Regions from separate parts of the Streptomyces sp. NPDC104761 genome, predicted to be linked through region 1. Evidence: riboswitches for the same ligand, from Rfam matches in the RefSeq annotation. Region 1 holds a riboswitch; each other region holds the start of a gene.
What was found. A riboswitch is a leader RNA that binds a small molecule or an ion and turns the genes downstream of it on or off. The one in region 1 is predicted to bind S-adenosylmethionine.

Region 1 (4,865 bases):
TTGCGGCCCTTGGGGCCGAGGGTGACCTTGACGGCGTCGGCGAGCTGGTTCATACCGCGCTCAAGGCCGCGCCGCGCCTCCTCGTCGAACGCGATGATCTTGGCCATGTGAAGTGGTCCCTCCAGGACTGGGGGTGAGTCTTCGGACCGCGCCCGCGCCCGCGACGGACGGCTCGCCGACCCGTGGGTTCCTTGCCCCACCCGGTCCGCGGGCCTCACCGACCCGGTCCTTCTTTGTCACTCTCACCTTCAGAGTGCTAACGCCAATGATTAGCACTCGACCCAGGAGAGTGCAAGGCGCGCTCGCGAAGCGAGTGCCCGTTGGGGGGTGGCGGCCGGGCGACGGGCGGGCGCAGCCGGCTCTCGAGGACCGGGGCCCGGGAACATGGCCGGGACATGCCGAAGGGCTCGTGCCCCGGGAGGCACGAGCCCTTCGAACAAGTACAGAAGAACGTCGCTGATCAGTCGGCGCGTGCTTCAGCTGGTCGCCAGCCGGACCATGTCCGCCTGCGGCCCCTTCTGGCCCTGCGAGATCTCGAAATCGACCCGCTGACCTTCCTCGAGGGTGCGGTAGCCGTCCATCTGAATCGCGCTGTAGTGGACGAAAACATCCGCACCACCGTCGACCGCGATGAAGCCGTACCCCTTCTCCGCGTTGAACCACTTGACGGTGCCCTGAGCCATGCCTAACTCCCCTATTACTGGCCCTTGCACAGATCCACACTTCGCGGATCCGGGTCAGACCTCACCCCCCATTGGTTGGGGGCGTGCGCCGGAACGCGTCGACCGCGGCTGAATGTATCTGTCCAACTGCCGTCTGCAACAGGTCAATCGGACGAGAATTCTCGAGGGAAGGGGTCCGGAATGTGGTAAGAATTCGGCCGAATTCAGGGCAAGTCGGGCCCCATAAAGACCACAAAAGCCGCATATAACCCGGGCACTTTGGCTGCTTCTTGTCGGGCTCGCGGTATCGAATACGGGGCCCCCGACCTGGAGATCGGGACCGTGTTCCCCAACTGTACCGCGCTCAACCACACAGAATTGCCCCCTCCGCTTCTCTCACGGAGGGGGCAATCGGATGAACAGTCGGTGATCGGCGTTACCGAAGGTAATGTTCGGTCATTCGATCAGCCTGTCAAGCGGGGCCGCAGGTCAGCCGCCGGCGACGGCCGGGATGATGGAGACGCCGGCGCCGTCCGGGGTGGCCGTCTCCAGGCCCTGCTCGAAGCGCACGTCGTCGTCGTTGACGTACACGTTGACGAACCGGCGCAGCTTGCCCTGGTCGTCCAGAACCCGCGCGGAGATACCGGTGTGGTTCTTCTCCAGGTCCGAGATGACCTCGCCGAGGGTGGTCCCTTCGGCGGCGACTTCGGCCTGGCCCCCGGTGTAGGTGCGCAGGATGGTGGGGATGCGAACGGTGACGCTCACGTTTTTACCTCCGGTCCGGGCGGCACCTCTGGGCGGCGCCCTATTTCTCGGGGGGACTCAGGCGAGCCCGGCCTCGCGGAAAGACTCCAGATTCGGGCGAATGGTCGCGGTGAGCCCGGTCCCCGCCACCGCGTCCAGCGTCTTCAGTCCATCACCGGTGTTGAGTACAACGACCGACTTCGCCGGATCAATCAACCCATTCTCGATGAGCTTTTTGGTGACTCCAACCGTCACTCCGCCGGCGGTTTCCGCGAAGATTCCCTCGGTCCGCGCGAGCAGCTTGATGGCGTCGACGACCTGCTCGTCGGTGACGTCCTCCACCGCTCCGCCCGTGCGCCGCGCGATGTCGAGGACGTACGGCCCGTCGGCCGGGTTGCCGATGGCGAGGGACTTGGCGATGGTGTTCGGCTTCTGCGGGCGGACCACGTCGTGGCCCTCCTTGTACGCCACCGACACCGGCGAGCAGCCCTCGGCCTGGGCGCCGAAGATCTTGTACGGCTTGTCCTCGACGAGACCGAGCTTGATCAGCTCCTGCAGCCCCTTGTCGATCTTCGTGAGCTGCGAGCCCGAGGCGATCGGGACGACCAGCTGGTCCGGGATCTGCCAGCCGAGCTGCTCGCAGATCTCGTACGCGAGGGTCTTGGAGCCCTCCGCGTAGTACGGCCGGAGGTTGACGTTGACGAAGCCCCAGCCCTCGCCGGCCGGGTCGCCGATCAGCTCGGAGCAGAAGCGGTTCACGTCGTCGTAGTTGCCCTCGATGCCGACGAGCTCGCCGCCGTAGATCGCGGCCATGACGACCTTGCCCTGCTCCAGGTCGTGCGGGATGAACACGCAGGAGCGGAAGCCGGCCCGGGCGGCCGCGGCACCGACCGCGCCGGCCAGGTTGCCGGTGGAGGAGCAGGAGAGGGTGGTGTAGCCGAAGGCGCGGGCGGCCTCGACGGCCTGGGCGACGACGCGGTCCTTGAAGGAGTGCGTCGGGTTGCCGGAGTCGTCCTTCACGTACAGGCCGCCGGTGACCCCGAGCTCGCGGGCCAGGTTCTCGGCCTTGACGAGCTTGGTCCAGCCGGGGTTGATGTTCGGCTTGGTCGCCACGTCCGCGGGGACGGGCAGCAGCGGCGCGTAGCGCCAGATGTTCGCGGGACCCGCTTCGATCCGCTTGCGGAGTTCCTCGGTGTCGTAGGCCGAGAAGTCGTAGGCGATCTCCAGCGGGCCGAAACACTCCTCGCAGGCGAACACCGGGCCGAGCGGCACCCGGTGACCGCACTCGCGGCAGCTCAGGGCGGCGGCGGGACCGAGGTCTACGGTGGAATCCGTGGTGCTTGCAACAGTCTGCACAGCCATGTGAGGCGAGGCCCTTTCTCCTCATCTTCCTCACGACGCATCTCGTCGTGAGACGGATTTGGCACCTTCCCTAGCCGGGAGCCTCGCGGTGATCGACAGTGATCTACGAGTACCGACTGGAGGGTTGCCGGGGCTTCAACGGGCCGTTTCCCTCTGCCCCTCTGGATGAGCGGTATGCGGTTGTCAACGTCGGGTGACCCCAGGACATGCGATGGTCATCGGCGTTGTTCAAGACTGTAACCGAAGGCCAGGACAGTTGAGGGAGTCGTCCGAACCGCGAGATGGATCACACGTCGTCGTGTGACCGTGACAGTGAGGAGCCGCTGACCGTGCTGGAAGAAGTCGAGCGCTGGCTGGCCACCCGCTCCTGGTCCGTAACCGACCGTCCGCTGCACAAGGTGATGGCCGCCAAACGGTCCTCCGGGCAGACGGTCAGCGTCGTGCTGCCCGCGCTCAACGAGGAGGAGACCGTCGGCGACATCGTCGCGATCATCCGCCACGACCTGATGCAGCAGGTGCCGCTCGTCGACGAGATCGTGGTCGTCGACTCCGGCTCCACCGACCGCACGGCGGCCGTCGCCGCGGCGGCCGGCGCCCGCGTCGTGCACCGCGACGCGATCCTGCCCCGCATCCCCGCCGTCCCCGGCAAGGGCGAGGTCCTGTGGCGCTCCCTCCTGGTCACCACCGGGGACATCGTCTGCTTCGTCGACGCCGACCTGCGGGAGTTCTCCTCCGACTTCGTCACCGGCATCGTCGGCCCGCTCCTCACCGACCCGGGCGTGGACCTCGTCAAGGCGATGTACGACCGCCCGCTCGGCGGCGCCGCCGGGCAGGGCGGCCGGGTCACCGAGCTGATGGCCCGCCCGCTGCTGAACATGCACTGGCCGCAGCTGGCCGGCTTCGTCCAGCCGCTCGGCGGCGAGTACGCGGCCCGCCGTTCGCTCCTCGAACAGCTGCCCTTCCCGGTCGGCTACGGCGTGGAGCTGGGCATGCTGGTCGACGCCCTGCACCTGGTGGGCCTCGACGCCCTCGCCCAGGTCGACGTCGGCGTCCGCAAGCACCGCCACCAGGACGGCCAGGCCCTCGGCCGGATGTCCGCCGCGATCTACCGCACGGCCCAGCTCCGGCTGGCCCGCGGCCACCTGATCCGGCCCTCCCTCACCCAGTTCGAGCGGGGCGAGGACGGCTTCGAGCCGCGGACGTACTCCGTGGACACGGAGGAACGGCCGCCGATGGTGGAGATCACGGAGTACGCGGAGCGCAAGGTGGCGTGACGTCGTGGCGTGACGTCGTGGCGTGACGCCGGTGACGCCGGTGACGTCGGTGACGTCGTGGCGTGACTTCGTCGTACGGCCGTATACGGCGGCGCGTCGGGCACGTCCGTACGTTTGAGCGTTTACGGGCCGGGCTAGGTTGTGGCGTATGGCTTCCCCCATGGCTTCCACCGGCGGTGCCGAGGTGCTGGTCGCCTCGAACCGCGGCCCGGTCTCGTACGCACGACGTGAAGACGGTTCCCTGTACGCCAAACGAGGCGGCGGCGGGCTGGTCTCGGGTCTGTCGGCGATCGGCCCGGACGCGAACGCGGTGTGGGTGTGCGCAGCGCTCGGCGACGGCGACCGGGAGGCGGTACGGCGGGCCGAGGGCGGCCGGCTGCCGGCCGGGGACACCGGCGGGCAGCAGGTCCGGATGCTCGACATCGCCGCCGACGTGTTCTCCGACGCGTACAACGGCGTCGCGAACTCGGTCCTCTGGTTCGTCCACCACATGCTGTACCAGACCCCGCTGGAACCGGTCTTCGACGCGGAGTTCCGCCGGCAGTGGGCGTCCTACCAGGCCTACAACCGCGCCTTCGCGCAGGCGCTGGCCGAGGAGGCCGGCCAGGGAGCGGTGGTGGTCATCCAGGACTACCACCTGGCGCTCGCGCCCCGGATGCTGCGGCAGCTCCGGCCGGACCTGCGCATCGGCCACTTCTCCCACACCCCCTGGGCGCCGCCGGACTACTTCCGGCTTCTCCCCGACGACATCGCGGCGGAGCTGCTCAGCGGGATCCTGGGCGCCGACCACGCGGCGTTCCTCACGCGGCGGTGGGCGGACGCG
Region 2 (4,865 bases), on a different contig from region 1:
CGCGGGAGAAGACGTCGCGCCCGAGTTCGTCGGTGCCGAACCAGTGACTGCCGCTCGGGCCGCGGAAGTTCTGGGACGGCACCCCCTTCAGCGGGTCCTGCGAGGTGAACAGGTCCGGCCAGAAGGCGGCCAGCACCACCAGCACGAGGACGCCGGCGGACAACAGCAGACCGGGGCGGCGCACCAGGAAGCGGAGCACCCGGCGGAGGCCGGCGGGGCGGCCCGGTTTCGCGGGTGATCCCGCTTCCGTCACGGGCCGGGCGAGGCCGAGGGCGGCCTCCGCCTGGTCGTCGACAAGACTCTGACTCATGCGAAGCCCGCCCTTCTCTCCGAGGCCACGACGATCCGCGGGTCCAGCAGCGGATAGACCAGGTCGACGAGCAGGTTCGTGGCCACGAAGATCAGCGCGCCGAACACCACCACCCCCTGGACCAGCGGGATGTCCTGGGCGGTGACCGCACCGGCCGTCACCCGCCCCAGACCGTCGCGGGAGAACACCGTCTCGACCACCACCGAACCGGCGATCAGCTGCCCCACCAGCAGGCCGACCACCGTCAGCGCGGGCAGCGAGGCGTTGCGCAGCGCGTGCCGCAGATGCACCCGCCACCGGCCGGCGCCCTTGGCCCGCGCGGTCTCCACGTAGGCCTGGTCCAGCGCGGTCAGCAGGCTCTTGGCCAGCACCTGGGCGACCTGCGCCCCGGTCGGGACCGCCAGCGTCAGGGCCGGCAACACCAGGCCCTTCAGCCCGTCGTTGCCGAACGCCGGGAACCAGTGCAGCCTGAACGAGAACGCCTCGACCAGCAGCAGCCCCACCCAGAACGTCGGGACCGACACCCCCAGCGGGGGCAGCGACAGCAGCAACTGCCGCAGCCACCGTCGCGAGGTGTAGGTCGCCACCACCGCGAGACCGCCGCCGAGGACCACCGCCAGGACCAGTGCCGCACCGGTCAGCTGGAGCGTCTGCGGCAGCGCGTCGGCCAGGGTGGAGGTCACCGGGCGGCCGGTGGAGACCGCGTCGCCGAACTCCCCGCGCACCGCCCGGCCCAGATACTCCGCGTACTGCAGCAGCACCGGCTTGTCGAAGCCGTACTCGTGCCGCAGTCTGGCGAGTTGGGCCGGGTCGACCTGTCCCGTGTCCATTCCGGCACCCGCCATCGCGGACACCGGGTCACCGGGCAGGAAGTCCAGGACCAGGAAGGACACCGTGTAGGCCGCCCACAGCACCCCGACCGCCTGCGCGAGCCGTTTGATCACATAGCGGCGCATCCGCTAGCCGATCCAGGTGTCGTGCAGCTGGATGCGGCTGCCGGAGTCGAATGCAAGGTCGTGCACCTTCTTCGAGACGCCGAGCTGGGTCTGGAGTTCCACCACCGGCACGTTGTACGCGTTCTGCACGATCAGCTTCTGCGCCTGAGCAACCAGCTGCCTGCGCTTCGCGGTGTCCGTGGTCGCGGCCTGCGCGGACAGCGCCGTGTCCAGCGAACTGGGCGGCAGGTGGTAGAAGTTGCCGAGCCGGGTGGAGAAGGAGCTGCGCAGGATGTCGGGATCGGCGCGGGTCGTGTTCCCCCACACCACGTCGAAGTCGCCGGACTGGATCGTGGTGGCGAACTGGGTGACCGGCAGCTGCTTGAGCACCACGTCGACCCCCACCGACTTGAGCTGCTGCTGGACCAGCTCCAGTGCGGGCTGGTTGGTGGCCGCGTTGGGGAACCAGCTGATGGTCAGGGTCAGCTTCTTGCCGTCCTTGGTGCGGATGCCGTCGCTGCCCGCCTTCCAACCGGCCGAATCCAGCAGCGACTTCGCCTTGGCCGTGTCGAGCGCGAGGTCCGAGGAGAGGTCCGTGTAGTCGGGGGTGGTGTGCGCCAGGATGCTGGTCGCCGGCTGGGTGCCGGTCGGGTAGACGGTGTCGGCGATCTGCTTGCGGTCGACGGCGGCCGAGATCGCCTGCCGGACTCTCGCGTCCTTCAGCAGGGGCCGGGAGTTGTTCAGTCCGAGACCGAACACCACGCCGGGGTTGGCCCGGCTCTGGAGGGTGACCTGGCCGCCCTTGAGCGCCGCCTCGTTGGCCCTGCCGACGCTGCTGATCGCGTCCACCTGCCCGGACTGGAGACTGCCGGCCCGCACCCCCGCCTCGGGCACGACCTTGAACACCAGCTTGTTCAGGTAGGCCTCGCCCTTCTTCGACCACAGCGAGGAACCCCAGTCGTACCCGGTGCGCTTGGCCAGGGTGACCGATTGGTTCTGCACGTACTGCTTGAGCACGAAGGGCCCGGACCCGACCACCCCGTCACTGCACTTCTGCTGCGGGCTCTTCTTGACGCTCGCCGAGGACTCGATACCCAGCGAGTGGGTCGAAGTCGCCTGGAGGAACTGGGCGTTGGGCTGCTTGAAGGTCACCTTGACGGTGAGCGGGTCGACCACGGTGGTGCTCTTGACACCGCTCAGGTAGCCCTCGGCGAGGGTGCCCAGGGCGCCGAGGTCCGGCACCGCGTCGAAGTTGTCCTTGACCACCTGCGCGGTCAGCTTCGACCCGTCGCTGAAGGTGACGCCCGACCGCAGGTGGAACGTGAACGTCGTCGCGTCGGCGCTGATGTCCCAGCTCTTGGCCAGCCACGGCACGATCTTGCCGGTCTTCGGGTCCTGGTCGGTGAGGGAGTCCACGAGCTGGCGCACCGAGTAGATGGTGTCGTTGCTGGCGACCTGCTGCGGGTCCACGCAGCCGGCGTCGGAGCCCACCGCGAAGGTCAGGGTGCCGCCGGACTTCGCCTGGCCGCTTCCGCCGCCGGAGCCGTCGTCGCCCGAACCGCACGCGGTCAGCAGGACGCTGGTGGTCAGGAGCGCGGCCAGGGGCGCCCATCGGGAAGGTCTGAAATCCGGAAGTGCAGTCACGGAGGGCTTTCTCCTACTCGTGTCACCGGGGCACGACCGCGCACGGACGTGTGCGGGCATGACGGTGTGTGCGGCCCGGGCGGATCGACTCCCGCCGGGGATGCGCTGTGCGGAAAGGGAGTTGGCATGCGGACGACACCGGGAACCGGTGGCATGCGGGAAGGGCGGCGCGCAGGGGCCGGGGCCGGTGACGGACGTCAGCCGGCGGCAGCCGGGCCGGTCAGGCCCGACAGAGGCAGCTGGTCGAACGCTTCAGATCGATGTGGCGTCGGCGCGAGAGCCGGGAGTACGCCGTGGCGTCGGCGGGGGAGGCAGCGGAGTCGTCGCTGTGCCGCATGCCGAACCTCCCCGTCTCCGGCCCCGGTCACGGGGCCACGCGCTTGCGGGAGTCATCGGTGACCCCGCCGGGCTTTCACCTGGAGCACCCCACCGCGTGGGAGGGTTGCCGGTCAGCGAGCCAGGGCATGGCGCTGACACTCAATGCCGCTGGTGATGCTACGGATCGATTTTGTCGTACGTCAATGCCGCACCGTGACGCCCTGTTCGGGAGAACCTGGCCCATGGGACGGACGGCAGGCTGCGTCCCGGACGGCACCGGGTGGTGGCCGGCGGCACGGTGACGCGCCGCTCCTCCCGTCTCGGTGTGGGAGCGTGCCAGTGGCAACGTCGAGGAGTACCTGAGGGTCTTCGGCCGCCCCGAGCAGCTCGCGGCCTGGCGGGAGAACCGCCCCTACGTCGCCGAAGTCATCGCGTGAACCAGTCGAAGGAGAGCCGCCCATGACCACGTTCCCCACCGCACAGGCCGTGCGGACCACCCCGGAGGGGCTCCTGTGGGAGCCGAGCGAGCGCTGGGTGCGCGGCCGCAAGGGTGACGTCACGGTCGTCGACAGCCGCCACCCCGTCCTCGTCTGGGAACCAGGGGTTCCCGTGCCGCTGTACGCGTTCCCGCGCACCGAGGTACGCGAGGAACTCCTGCGGCCCGCTAAGAACCCGCCGACCGGTACCCACACCGGCTCACGGATCTTCTACGACGTCGAGGCCGACGGCGAACTGCTGGAGAACGCCGCCTGGACCTTCCCGGCCGCCGACCTGGCCGACCACATCGCCTTCGAGTGGTTCCGGCGCGTCGGGCGGGGCCTGGACCACTGGTACGAGGAGGAGGAAGAGATCTTCGTCCACCCCCGTGACCCGCACAAGCGGGTCGACGCCATCCCCAGCAGCCGGCACCTCGTGGTCGAGATCGACGGCACGGTCGTCGCCGACACCCGCCGGCCGGTCCTGCTCTTCGAGACCGGCCTGCCCACCCGCTACTACATCCCGCGCGAGGACGTCCGCCTCGACCTGCTCGAAGCCACCGACCACCACACCGGCTGCCCGTACAAGGGCACCGCCGAGTACTGGTCGTGGCGCGGCGGGGCCGACGTCCCGCCCAACGTCGTCTGGAGCTACCCGGACCCGCTGCCCGCGGTCTCGGCCGTCCAGGGGCTCCTCGCCTTCTACAACGAGGCCGTCGACATCACCGTCGACGGGGAGCGGTTGGCACGCCCCGTCACCCACTTCACCAAGGCGCTCGTGGACCAGCAGCGCACCTGACGGGCAACGACCGCCGCCGTCCCGACCGAGCACGCAGCTCCAGGGCCGGCCGCACCGCGACGGGGCCTGGCACGTCGCCCGACAGCCGGGCCCCGTCGGCCGTCGCACGACGTCCTCTCAGGAGCGGCCGATGTTTCCGCAATGTGAGGGCTGTCCGGAACGTATTGACCGACGGCCTGGACCTCTGCTCAACTCACTTCCCATGACCCCGCGCATGGATCTGACCCGGAGGCGCCACATCGACCTGGCGCACGTCTCCAGCGCGTTCTGTTGTCGTTGATCCGCAAGACGCGTCGCTGATCCACTGAGCGGATCACGCCATCGGCCGGCGTGCGCCCCTCGCGCATGTCCGGAAGGGCCGACGCGCAGCGTCCGCCCCGGCG
Region 3 (4,865 bases), on a different contig from region 1:
TGATCAGGCCGCCGTGACCCGCACCCGTCGGCTGCCGCAGCGCGGGCACACCGCGTCCGTGAGCGGCGAGGGCACGGCTCGGCCGGCCTCGTCGACGTACTCCAGGGTGCTCTGCAGCTCCGGGTCGGCGACCGGGTCGGTGAAGAACACCGCCTGGAAGACGGCCTCCCAGCCGTGGCCGCACCGCTCGCAGCGGAACGCGAAGGTCTCGCGCACGGCGCCCGGCACCGGCCCGGGACCCGGGGGCTCGGTCATCGGCTCCGGCTCCTGTCACTCGGCCTCCGCCACCAGCGCACCGCCCCGCCCGCGCGGCGGCAAGTCGGGGCCGGGTGTCCCAGGCGTGGACGCCCCCTTGACGCCGGGCGGAGGCCGATCGACACTCCAGGTGGGAGAATCCTAGTGAAAAGGTAGGGAAAGATGGGTCGCCTGCGCACGCTCACCGGCAGACAGCGCCGCGAGAGCCCCGCGCCCTGGACGGCCCCCCTGCTCACCTCCCGCCGCCACCTCGACCTGCTGCGGATGTGCGGCGCCACCGGCCGCAGAGGCTGAGCGCCCGACCCCGGCCGTACGAGCCGGGTGCCCGACCCCGGCCGTACGAGCCGGGTGCCCGACCCCGGCCGTACGAGCCGGGCGCCCGTCCACAAGGACTCACCGGAATCCGCCGATAACCCACCGACGAACGCTTCCGCCGCGCGTACGTCCGCGCGCCCGCCTCGGGGAGACGCATGTCCATCACTCCACTCGCCGCCCTGCCGTCCGTCCGCACCGCTCCCGCCTTCCGGGGCCGCATCGGCCGTGACGCGCGCAGCGGCCACTACGCCGTGCCGCGCCGCTACCGGCTCCACCTCTCCACGGCCTGTCCCGACGGCCTGCGGATCGCCGTCGGGCACAGCCTGCTGGCCCTGGACGACTGTTGTCCCGTCACCTTCCTGCCCGCCGTTCCGGACTGTCCCGACGGCAGCCACGCGGTGCTGCGCCCGCTGTACGAGGCCAGCGCCCACCACTACTCGGGACCCGCCCTCGCGCCCGTGTTCAGCGACGACTGGTCCGGACGTATCGTCAGCACCCACAGCCGCGACATCCTGCGCGACCTGGACCAGCATTTCGGCGACGGCGTCGCCCGGCTCTACCCGTGCGGTGCCGAGGCCGGGATCGAGGCCGTCGAGCGGCTGTGCGCCGATGACATCGAGCAGGCCGCACAGCGGGCCGGACGCGAGGGCGGCGACCCCGAGGCGCTGGAGGTGCTGCTCGCCGCCCTGGACGAACTGGAGCGCCGGCTGACCGGGGTGGAGTTCCTGGTCGGCGGGCAACTCACGGCCGCCGACATCGAGTTGTGGGTCACCCTGGTGCAACTCGACACCGTGCACCGCAACCACCTGGACGCCGCCGCCGTGCACGCCATCGCCGGCCACCCGGTGCTGTGGGCCTACGCCCGCCGGCTGGCCGCCCACCCGGCCTTCGGCACCCACCTCGACCTGGAGGGCATCGCCCGCCGCCATCACGGCCGTTGCCAGGGCCTGGAAGCCGCCGGCGCGGCCGTCCAGATCCTGGACTGGGCGGGCCACGCGGCGGACGCATCCCGCGGTCCGCGCAGGTGAGAGAGGTCCGAACCGTTTCGCCAGTCGGACAGGCGTTGACATTCGTTCGGGCAACTGCGTTACTTACGGACCAGAACGGTCATGAGCGTCAGCATCAAGCCCTGGCTTGCTGACCGGCAACCCTCGCACCGCGGTGGGGTGCCCCAGGTGACGACCGGACCGACGACGTTTCGGCAAGCGACGAATCGGTAAGCGCGAGTGCCCTCCGGGGCCGGCACGACAGTGACAGGTGACGGACATGTACGCAGCCTCAAGGACGGCCCAGCGCCGCGCCGAGGGCTGCGTACGCCCGTACCCGAGCCCGCTCGTCGCCGACCGAGCCGTCGACCTGCTCCGTGTCAACAGCGCCCTGTGTAGCGCGTGTACCGCACCGGGCTGTGCCCGCTGTCGGGTCTGACCAGGCCTTTCCGCCGGTTCCCCGCAGCCTCGCACCCCAGCGTCCCCGTCGGAACACCGGCCGTCCGGTGTGCCGCCGTCCGCCCAGCCCCGTGCCCCGCGCGCCCCCGCGCACCGCGCCTTGCCCGAACACGGACCGGTGCGCGGCCCCCGCCGTGGGACACGTGGGTGTCCGACTCCGCCGGAGCCCGCCATGAGTGAACCCCCAGGCGCCACGATCGCCGCCCCCGAGGCACCGCCCGCCTCCGACGAACCGTCACCACCCCTCGCCGCACAGCGCGTTCAGCCGCTGCGCAGGCCGGGACGGTGGATCGCCACCGCCGTCGTCCTGGTCCTGGCCACCCAGTTCGTGCACGGACTGGTGACCAACCCCTTCTACCAGTGGGACCGCTGGGGCTACTGGTTCCTGCGGCCGACCATCCTCGACGGACTGGTCATCACCCTCGAAGTCACCGCCTACAGCGCGGTACTGGGCCTGCTCGGGGGCATCCTGCTCGCGCTGGCCCGGCTCTCGAAGAGCCCCGTGCTGCGCGCGGTCAGCTGGACCTACGTGTGGGCGCTGCGCTCCATCCCGCTCATCGTGGTCCTGCTCTTCCTCTACAACTTCAGCGCCCTGTACAAGACGTTGAGCATCGGCGTCCCCTTCGGGCCGGCCTTCTTCTCCTTCGACGAGTCGAAGCTCGCCACCGACATGGTCGTCGCGGTCATCGGCCTGAGCCTCAACGAGGCCGCCTACGCGGCCGAGGTGGTCCGCGGCGGCATCCTCTCCGTCGACCAGGGCCAGCACGAGGCGGCCGCCGCACTCGGCCTGCCCAAGGGCTACCAGTTCCGGAGGATCGTGTTCCCGCAGGCCCTGCGGTCGATCACCCCGAACTACGTCAACCAGCTGATCGGCCTGATCAAGAGCACCTCACTGGTCTTCTACGTCTCGCTGCTCGACCTGTTCGGCTCCGCGCAGAGCATGGGCTCCACCTACCCCGGCGACATCGTGCCGCTCCTCCTCGTGGTGACCGTCTGGTACCTGATCCTGACCAGCGTCGTCTCCGTGATCCAGTTCTACGTGGAGCGGTACTACGCCCGCGGCGCCACCCGCGCGCTGCCCCCGACCCCCCTGCAGAAACTGCGCACCGGTCTCACCGGCCTGCGCGCCCGCATCCGCCGGGAGGCCGCGATATGACCATCACCGACACCGTGGCGACGGCCCCCGCCGCCCTGGAGATCAACGGCGTCCACAAGTGGTACGGCACCCACCGGGTCCTCGACGGCATCGACCTGACCATCCGCCCCGGCGAGGTCACCGTCGTCCTCGGCCCGTCCGGCTCCGGCAAGTCCACCCTCCTCAGGGTCATCAACCACCTGGAGAAGCCCGAGCGCGGCCACGTCAGCATCAACGGCGAGCCGATCGGCGTGAAACGGCAGGGCGGCCGGCTCAAGGAGCTGAGCGAGCGCGCCATCCTGGCCCAGCGCGGCCGGATCGGCTTCGTCTTCCAGAACTTCAACCTCTTCCCGCACCTGACCGTGCTGGACAACGTGGCCGCGGCCCCGGCCGCCACCGGAAAGCTCGGCAAGCCGGAGGCCCAGGCCCTGGCCAAGGAACTCCTGGAACGGGTCGGCCTCGGCGAGCGCATCGGCGCCTACCCACGCCAGCTCTCCGGCGGCCAGCAGCAGCGGGTGGCCATCGCCCGCGCGCTCGCCCTGCGCCCCGGCGTGATCCTCTTCGACGAGCCCACCTCGGCCCTGGACCCCGAACTCGTCGGTGAGGTCCTCGCCGTCATCAAGGACCTGGCGACCAGCGGCACCACCCTCGTCATCGTCACCCACGAGATCGGCTTCGCCCGCGAGATCGCCGACCGGGTCGTCTTCATCGACGGCGGCCGGATCGTCGAGCAGGGCCCGCCCTCCGAGGTCCTCGACAACCCGCAACACGAACGGACCAGGGACTTCCTCAGCAAGGTCCTCTGAACCGCCGTACCCCCGGATCTCCCCCCCCACGCCTCTCTCCCTCTCACCCCGTCACAAAGGACGACCATGCCTGCCCACTTCACCCGACGCAGCCTGATCAGAGGCATCTCCGCGGCGACCGTCGCCGCCTCCCTCGCCACCGGGCTCGCCGCCTGCGGGGGCGACAGCGACGCGGCCACCAGCACCTCCGCCGCGAAGACCGGCGAGGTCGTCATCGGCCAGGTCTCCAACGGCGCCGCCACCCAGACCACGATCAAGGTCTCCGAGGTCAAGTCGATCAGCGCCGAACTGCCCGACTCCGTCAGGAAGAGCGGCAAGCTCGTCATCGGCGAGGGTGCCCTGCCCGCCGGGTTCCCGCCGCTGGCCTTCGTGGGCAGCGACCAGAAGACCCTCACCGGTTCCGAGCCCGACCTCGGCCGCCTGGTCGCCGCGGTCTTCGGCCTGAAGCCCGAGATCCAGAACGCCACCTGGGAGAACATGTTCGTCGGCATCGACAGCGGCAAGGTCGACGTGGCCTTCTCCAACGTCACCGACACCGAGGAGCGCAAGAAGAAGTACGAGTTCGCCTCCTACCGGCAGGACAACCTCGCCTTCACCGTGCCGAAGAAGAGCACCTGGAACTTCGACGGGAACTACGAGAACCTCGCCGGCAAGACGGTCTCCGTGAGCGCCGGCACCAACCAGGAGAAGATCCTCCTGGAGTGGAAGGCGAAGCTCGCGAAGGAAGGCAAGAAGGTCACCGTCAAGTACTTCCAGGACAGCAACAGCGTCTACCTGGCCCTGTCCAGCGGCAAGATCGACGCCTACCTCGGTCCCAACCCCGGCATCGCGTACCACAACAAGCAGACCGCGAACACGCCCAACGCCACCCGCACCGCGGGCACCTACTCCGGCGCCGGCGCCGGCCTC
Region 4 (4,865 bases), on a different contig from region 1:
GAGCGCGGATGAGCACTACAGAGAACACCGAGTCCCGCGAGCGCGGGAAGGCACCGGCCGGCGAGCGCGTCGCCGACTGGGCCGACGGACGGCTCGGGATCTACTCCCTGGCCAAGTCCAACATGCGCAAGATCTTCCCCGACCACTGGTCGTTCATGTTGGGCGAAGTGTGCATGTACAGCTTCATCATCATCATCCTGACGGGTGTGTACCTGACGCTGTTCTTCCACCCCTCGATGAACGAGGTGGTGTACCACGGCAGCTACGTCCCGCTCCAGGGACAGATGATGTCCGAGGCGTTCAACTCGACCCTGCACATCTCCTTCGACGTGCGCGGTGGCCTGCTCATCCGGCAGATCCACCACTGGGCCGCGCTGATCTTCCTCGCCGGCATGTTCGTGCACATGATGCGCGTGTTCTTCACCGGCGCGTTCCGCAAGCCGCGTGAGATCAACTGGCTGTTCGGCTTCCTGCTGTTCGTCCTGGGCATGTTCACCGGCTTCACCGGTTACTCGCTCCCGGACGACCTGCTCTCCGGCACCGGTGTCCGCTTCACCGAGGGCGCCATCCTGTCGATGCCGATCGTCGGCACGTACATCTCGTACTTCCTCTTCGGCGGCGAGTTCCCCGGCCACGACTTCGTGGGGCGGTTCTACTCGATCCACATCCTGCTGCTGCCGGGCATCATGCTCGGCCTGATGGTGGGCCACCTGATCCTGGTCTTCTACCACAAGCACACGCAGTTCGCGGGTCCCGGAAAGACCGAGAAGAACGTCGTCGGCATGCCGCTGCTGCCGGTCTACATGGCCAAGGCCGGAGGCTTCTTCTTCCTGGTCTTCGGTGTCATCGCGGCCATCGCGGCGACCACCCAGATCAACCCGATCTGGGCCATGGGCCCCTACCGTCCGGACCAGGTGTCCACCGGCGCCCAGCCCGACTGGTACATGGGCTTCGCCGAGGGTCTGGTCCGCTACATGCCCGGCTGGGAGATCAACTTCTGGGGCCACACCCTGGTCCTGGGCGTCTTCATCCCGCTGGTCCTGTTCGGCCTGGTCCTGGGCGCGATCGCGGTCTACCCCTTCATCGAGTCCTGGGTCACCGGCGACAAGAGCGAGCACCACATCCTGGACCGCCCGCGCAACGCCCCGACCCGTACCGCCTTCGGTGCGGCCTGGGTGACCATCTACATGGTGGGCCTGGTCGGTGGTGGCAACGACCTCATCGCCACGCACTTCCACCTGTCGATCAACGACGTGACCTGGTTCGTCCGGATCTTCTTCTTCGCCGGACCGGTGATCGCGTTCATCGTGACCAAGCGCATCTGCCTCGGCCTGCAGCGCCGGGACCGCGACAAGGTGCTGCACGGCCGCGAGACCGGCATCATCAAGCGGCTGCCGCACGGTGAGTTCATCGAGGTCCACGAGCCGCTCTCGCAGGAGCAGCTGCACACCCTCACGGCGCACCACCAGTACGAGCCGGCCCAGGTCGGCCCGGCGGTCGACGAGAACGGTGTCGAGCGCAAGATCAAGGGCTCCGAGAAGCTCCGCGCCAAGCTGAGCAACGCCTACTACGGCGAGGACAACCAGATCCCGAAGCCGACTGTCGAGGAGTACAAGGAGATCACGAGCGGCCACGGCCACCACTGATCGACCGCGTCGCCACGCCATGGTGAGGGGCCCCCGTCCGGGGTACGGACGGGGGCCCTTCGCCGTGCTCGGAGCTGGATAGGGTAGCCCTGAGAACCCCTGTTGCCCGTACGACGATCAGGAGCGGCTTTATGAGCGCTGTGACCCCCGCTGGAGGCGACACCGCGGCGGGCCGTTCCTGGCCCGGGGTACTGAACGCGCTGCTGTACGGACAGGACCAGAGCTCCGACGCGACGGCCTGGGCGATGGACCAGATCATGCGCGGCCAGGCCACCGACGCCCAGATCGCGGGCTTCGTCGTGGCCCTGCGGGCCAAGGGCGAGACGGTCGACGAGATCAACGGCCTGGTCCGCGCCATGTACGCGCACGCCAACGTCATCGAGGTACCGGGCCGCACCGTCGACATCGTCGGCACCGGCGGCGACGGCGCGAAGACGGTGAACATCTCCACGATGTCGGCGCTCGTGGTGGCCGGCACCGGCGCGAAGGTCGTCAAGCACGGCAACCGGGCCGCGTCCTCCGCGTCCGGGGCCTCCGACGTCCTGGAGAAGCTCGGCGTCAACCTCGACCTGACCCCGCAGCGGGTCGCCGAGGTCGCCGAGGAGGCCGGCATCACCTTCTGCTTCGCGATCAAGTTCCACCCGGCGCTCCGGCACGCGGGCGCGGCGCGCGGCCAGCTGGGCATCCGCACGGTCTTCAACATCCTCGGCCCGCTGACCAACCCCGCGCGGGTGCGGGCGCAGGCGGTCGGCGTGGCCGACCCCCGCATGGCCCCCGTCGTCGCGGGCGTCTTCGCCGAACGCGGCCACTCCTCGCTCGTCTTCCGCGGCGACGACGGCCTCGACGAACTGACGACGACCGCCACGTCCCGCGTCTGGATCGTCCGCGACGGCAAGGTGACCGAGGAGACCTTCGACCCCCGTGACGTCGGCATCGACCTGGTCCCCGTGGAGGCGCTGCGGGGCGGCGACCCGTCGTACAACGCGGAGGTCGCCCGCAGGCTGCTGGACGGCGAGCGGGGCCCGGTGCGGGACGCGGTGCTGCTGAACTCCGCCGCCGCCCTGGTGGCCCTCGACCCGGCCGCCGGGACCCTGGCCGAGCAGCTGCGCGCCGGCATGGACAGGGCGGCCGAGTCGATCGACTCGGGTGCGGCCAAGCGGGTCCTGGAGCGCTGGGCGGCGGCGACGAACAGGTAAAGGGGACGCGGTCAGGGGGCCGAGGCGCGGCACGGCACCGCCGGACTCCTCCGCCGTGGCTGATCGCCGCTGCGGCGGACAAGGGATTCCGGCACCGCTACCGACGAAACCGGACCGGCGCCCACCTTGTGCCCCGCCGCAACGGCGAGCAACCGCACACGGCCGTCCCGCCGGTGCCTGACCCGCACGGGCACGGCCATTGCGCAGGAGCCGTCGCTGGTTCTTTCTTTGCGCCGTGTCCTCTACCGATACCGGCCTCTTCCACCGGCCGGTCAAGTCCGTCCGCCGCAACGGCGATCAACCGCACACGGTCGTTCCTGCGGTGCCGGACCGGCGTCGGTGCCTGGCGGTGTCCCGTCATCCGGACAGGAGTTGCGCGGCTGCGATCACCTCACCTACGTTTCTTCCCAGGTCATGAGTGACAGTCATGAGGCCCCGGCCGACTGTCCGGCAACCCTCCGTCCGTGGCGGGGTGCCCCGGGTGAAGACCAGGCCGCAGGCAGCGAGGTCTGCGGCAAGCGCGGACCCCTCGGACACCAGGGGTCCTGGTCGTCGAGGAGTCTCCCGTGAGCAAGCGAATGCGATAGGGCCGCAGAGCCCCGCCTCCGCATCCCCTTTTCCCCTGCCGCTGCTTGAGCGCATCCGCTCGCACGGCGGATCTCACCTGCTCACACGGGAGTTCACCCATGTCCGTCTCCACCGCTGCCGCCGCCCAGTCCGTTTGTGCCCCGCTGCCCGTTCTGGGCCGGGATGTCACCGTCCCGCTCGTCACCGGCGGCGAGGTCACCTACGCCGCCCTCGACTACGCGGCCAGCGCCCCCGCCCTCCAGCGGGTCTGGGACGACGTCGCCGCCTACGCGCCCTACTACGGCAGCGTCCACCGCGGCGCCGGCTACCTCTCCCAGCTCTCCACCGACCTCTTCGAGAACGCCCGCCGGACCGTCGCCGAGTTCCTCGACTGCCGCCCCGACGACCAGCTGGTCTTCACCCGCTCGACGACGGACTCCCTGAACCTGCTGGCCCGTGCCCTCCCCGCCGGCTGCCAGGTCTTCGTCTTCGAGACCGAGCACCACGCCTCCCTGCTGCCCTGGCAGGACGCCCGCGTCACCTACCTCGACGCCCCCCGCACCCCGCGCCAGGCCGTCGAGACCCTGGAACGCGCCCTCGCCGACCGCGACCCGTACGGCCCGGCCCTGGTCTGCGTCACCGGTGCCTCCAACGTCACCGGCGAGCTGTGGCCCGTACGGGAACTCGCGGCCGCAGCGCACGCGCACGGCGCCCGGATCGTCCTGGACGCCGCCCAGCTGGCCCCGCACCACCCCGTCTCCGTGCAGGACCTCGACGTCGACTGGGTCGCCTTCTCCGGCCACAAGCTGTACGCCCCCTTCGGCTCCGGTGTCCTGGCCGGCCGCGCCGACTGGCTGCAGGCCGCCGAGCCCTACCTCGCGGGCGGCGGCGCCAGCCGCAAGGTCACCCGGCGCGAGGACGGGGGAGTGGCCGTGGAGTGGCACGAGAGCGCCGCGCGGCACGAGGCCGGGTCGCCCAACGTCATCGGCGCCTACTCCATCGCCGCCGCCTGCAAGGCGCTCACCGAGGCGGGCTTCGACACGCTGGTCGCCCGCGAGCGGTACCTGATCGAGAAGGTGCGGGCGGGGCTGGCCGAGGTCCCCGAGGTCCGGGTCCTCTCGCTCTTCGGCGACGACGCCCCCCGCGTCGGCGTGATCAGCTTCGTGGTGGACGGCTGGAACAGCTCCCACTTCGCCGCCGCCCTCTCCGCCGAGTACGGCATCGGCGTCCGCGACGGCCTCTTCTGCGCCCACCCGCTGGTCAGGACCCTGCTGGGCTCCGACCCCCAGACCCAGGGCGAGTGCGGGGCGCCGGAGGCGGCACCGGGCGAGAAGTCCCTCAACGCCATCCGGGTGAGCTTCGGGGCGGGAACGCCGGACGAGCACGTGGAGCGCTTCGCGAACGCGGTACGGGAACTGGTGACCGACGGCGCGAAGTGGGCGTACCGCACGGAGGA

Region 2: it holds a riboswitch for S-adenosylmethionine, as region 1 does, so the genes downstream of both, ACZ63F_RS05035 (putative leader peptide) here and thrC (threonine synthase) in region 1, are expected to answer to the same signal.
Region 3: it holds a riboswitch for S-adenosylmethionine, as region 1 does, so the genes downstream of both, ACZ63F_RS01060 (amino acid ABC transporter permease) here and thrC (threonine synthase) in region 1, are expected to answer to the same signal.
Region 4: it holds a riboswitch for S-adenosylmethionine, as region 1 does, so the genes downstream of both, ACZ63F_RS10865 (aminotransferase class V-fold PLP-dependent enzyme) here and thrC (threonine synthase) in region 1, are expected to answer to the same signal.

Annotation. Positions count from the first base shown of each region.
Region 1 is NZ_JBVJNZ010000002.1:549,254-554,118, forward strand. It holds gene groL (chaperonin GroEL) at 1-107, opposite strand, end outside; gene ACZ63F_RS09000 (cold-shock protein) at 477-683, opposite strand; gene ACZ63F_RS09005 (MoaD/ThiS family protein) at 1,152-1,427, opposite strand; gene thrC (threonine synthase) at 1,485-2,768, opposite strand; SAM riboswitch class I at 2,787-2,940, opposite strand; gene ACZ63F_RS09015 (glucosyl-3-phosphoglycerate synthase) at 3,098-4,042, shown strand; gene ACZ63F_RS09020 (alpha,alpha-trehalose-phosphate synthase (UDP-forming)) at 4,203-4,865, shown strand, end outside.
Region 2 is NZ_JBVJNZ010000001.1:1,102,200-1,107,064, forward strand. It holds gene ACZ63F_RS05020 (ABC transporter permease) at 1-310, opposite strand, end outside; gene ACZ63F_RS05025 (ABC transporter permease) at 307-1,266, opposite strand; gene ACZ63F_RS05030 (ABC transporter substrate-binding protein) at 1,270-2,889, opposite strand; gene ACZ63F_RS05035 (putative leader peptide) at 3,110-3,226, opposite strand; SAM riboswitch class IV at 3,261-3,374, opposite strand; gene ACZ63F_RS05040 (DUF427 domain-containing protein) at 3,667-4,482, shown strand.
Region 3 is NZ_JBVJNZ010000001.1:218,991-223,855, forward strand. It holds gene ACZ63F_RS01045 (hypothetical protein) at 4-255, opposite strand; gene ACZ63F_RS01050 (hypothetical protein) at 418-549, shown strand; gene ACZ63F_RS01055 (glutathione S-transferase C-terminal domain-containing protein) at 726-1,598, shown strand; SAM riboswitch class IV at 1,676-1,799, shown strand; gene ACZ63F_RS01060 (amino acid ABC transporter permease) at 2,188-3,171, shown strand; gene ACZ63F_RS01065 (amino acid ABC transporter ATP-binding protein) at 3,168-3,956, shown strand; gene ACZ63F_RS01070 (ABC transporter substrate-binding protein) at 4,023-4,865, shown strand, end outside.
Region 4 is NZ_JBVJNZ010000003.1:244,909-249,773, forward strand. It holds gene qcrA (cytochrome bc1 complex Rieske iron-sulfur subunit) at 1-12, shown strand, start outside; gene qcrB (cytochrome bc1 complex cytochrome b subunit) at 9-1,646, shown strand; gene trpD (anthranilate phosphoribosyltransferase) at 1,778-2,842, shown strand; SAM riboswitch class IV at 3,253-3,369, shown strand; gene ACZ63F_RS10865 (aminotransferase class V-fold PLP-dependent enzyme) at 3,529-4,865, shown strand, end outside.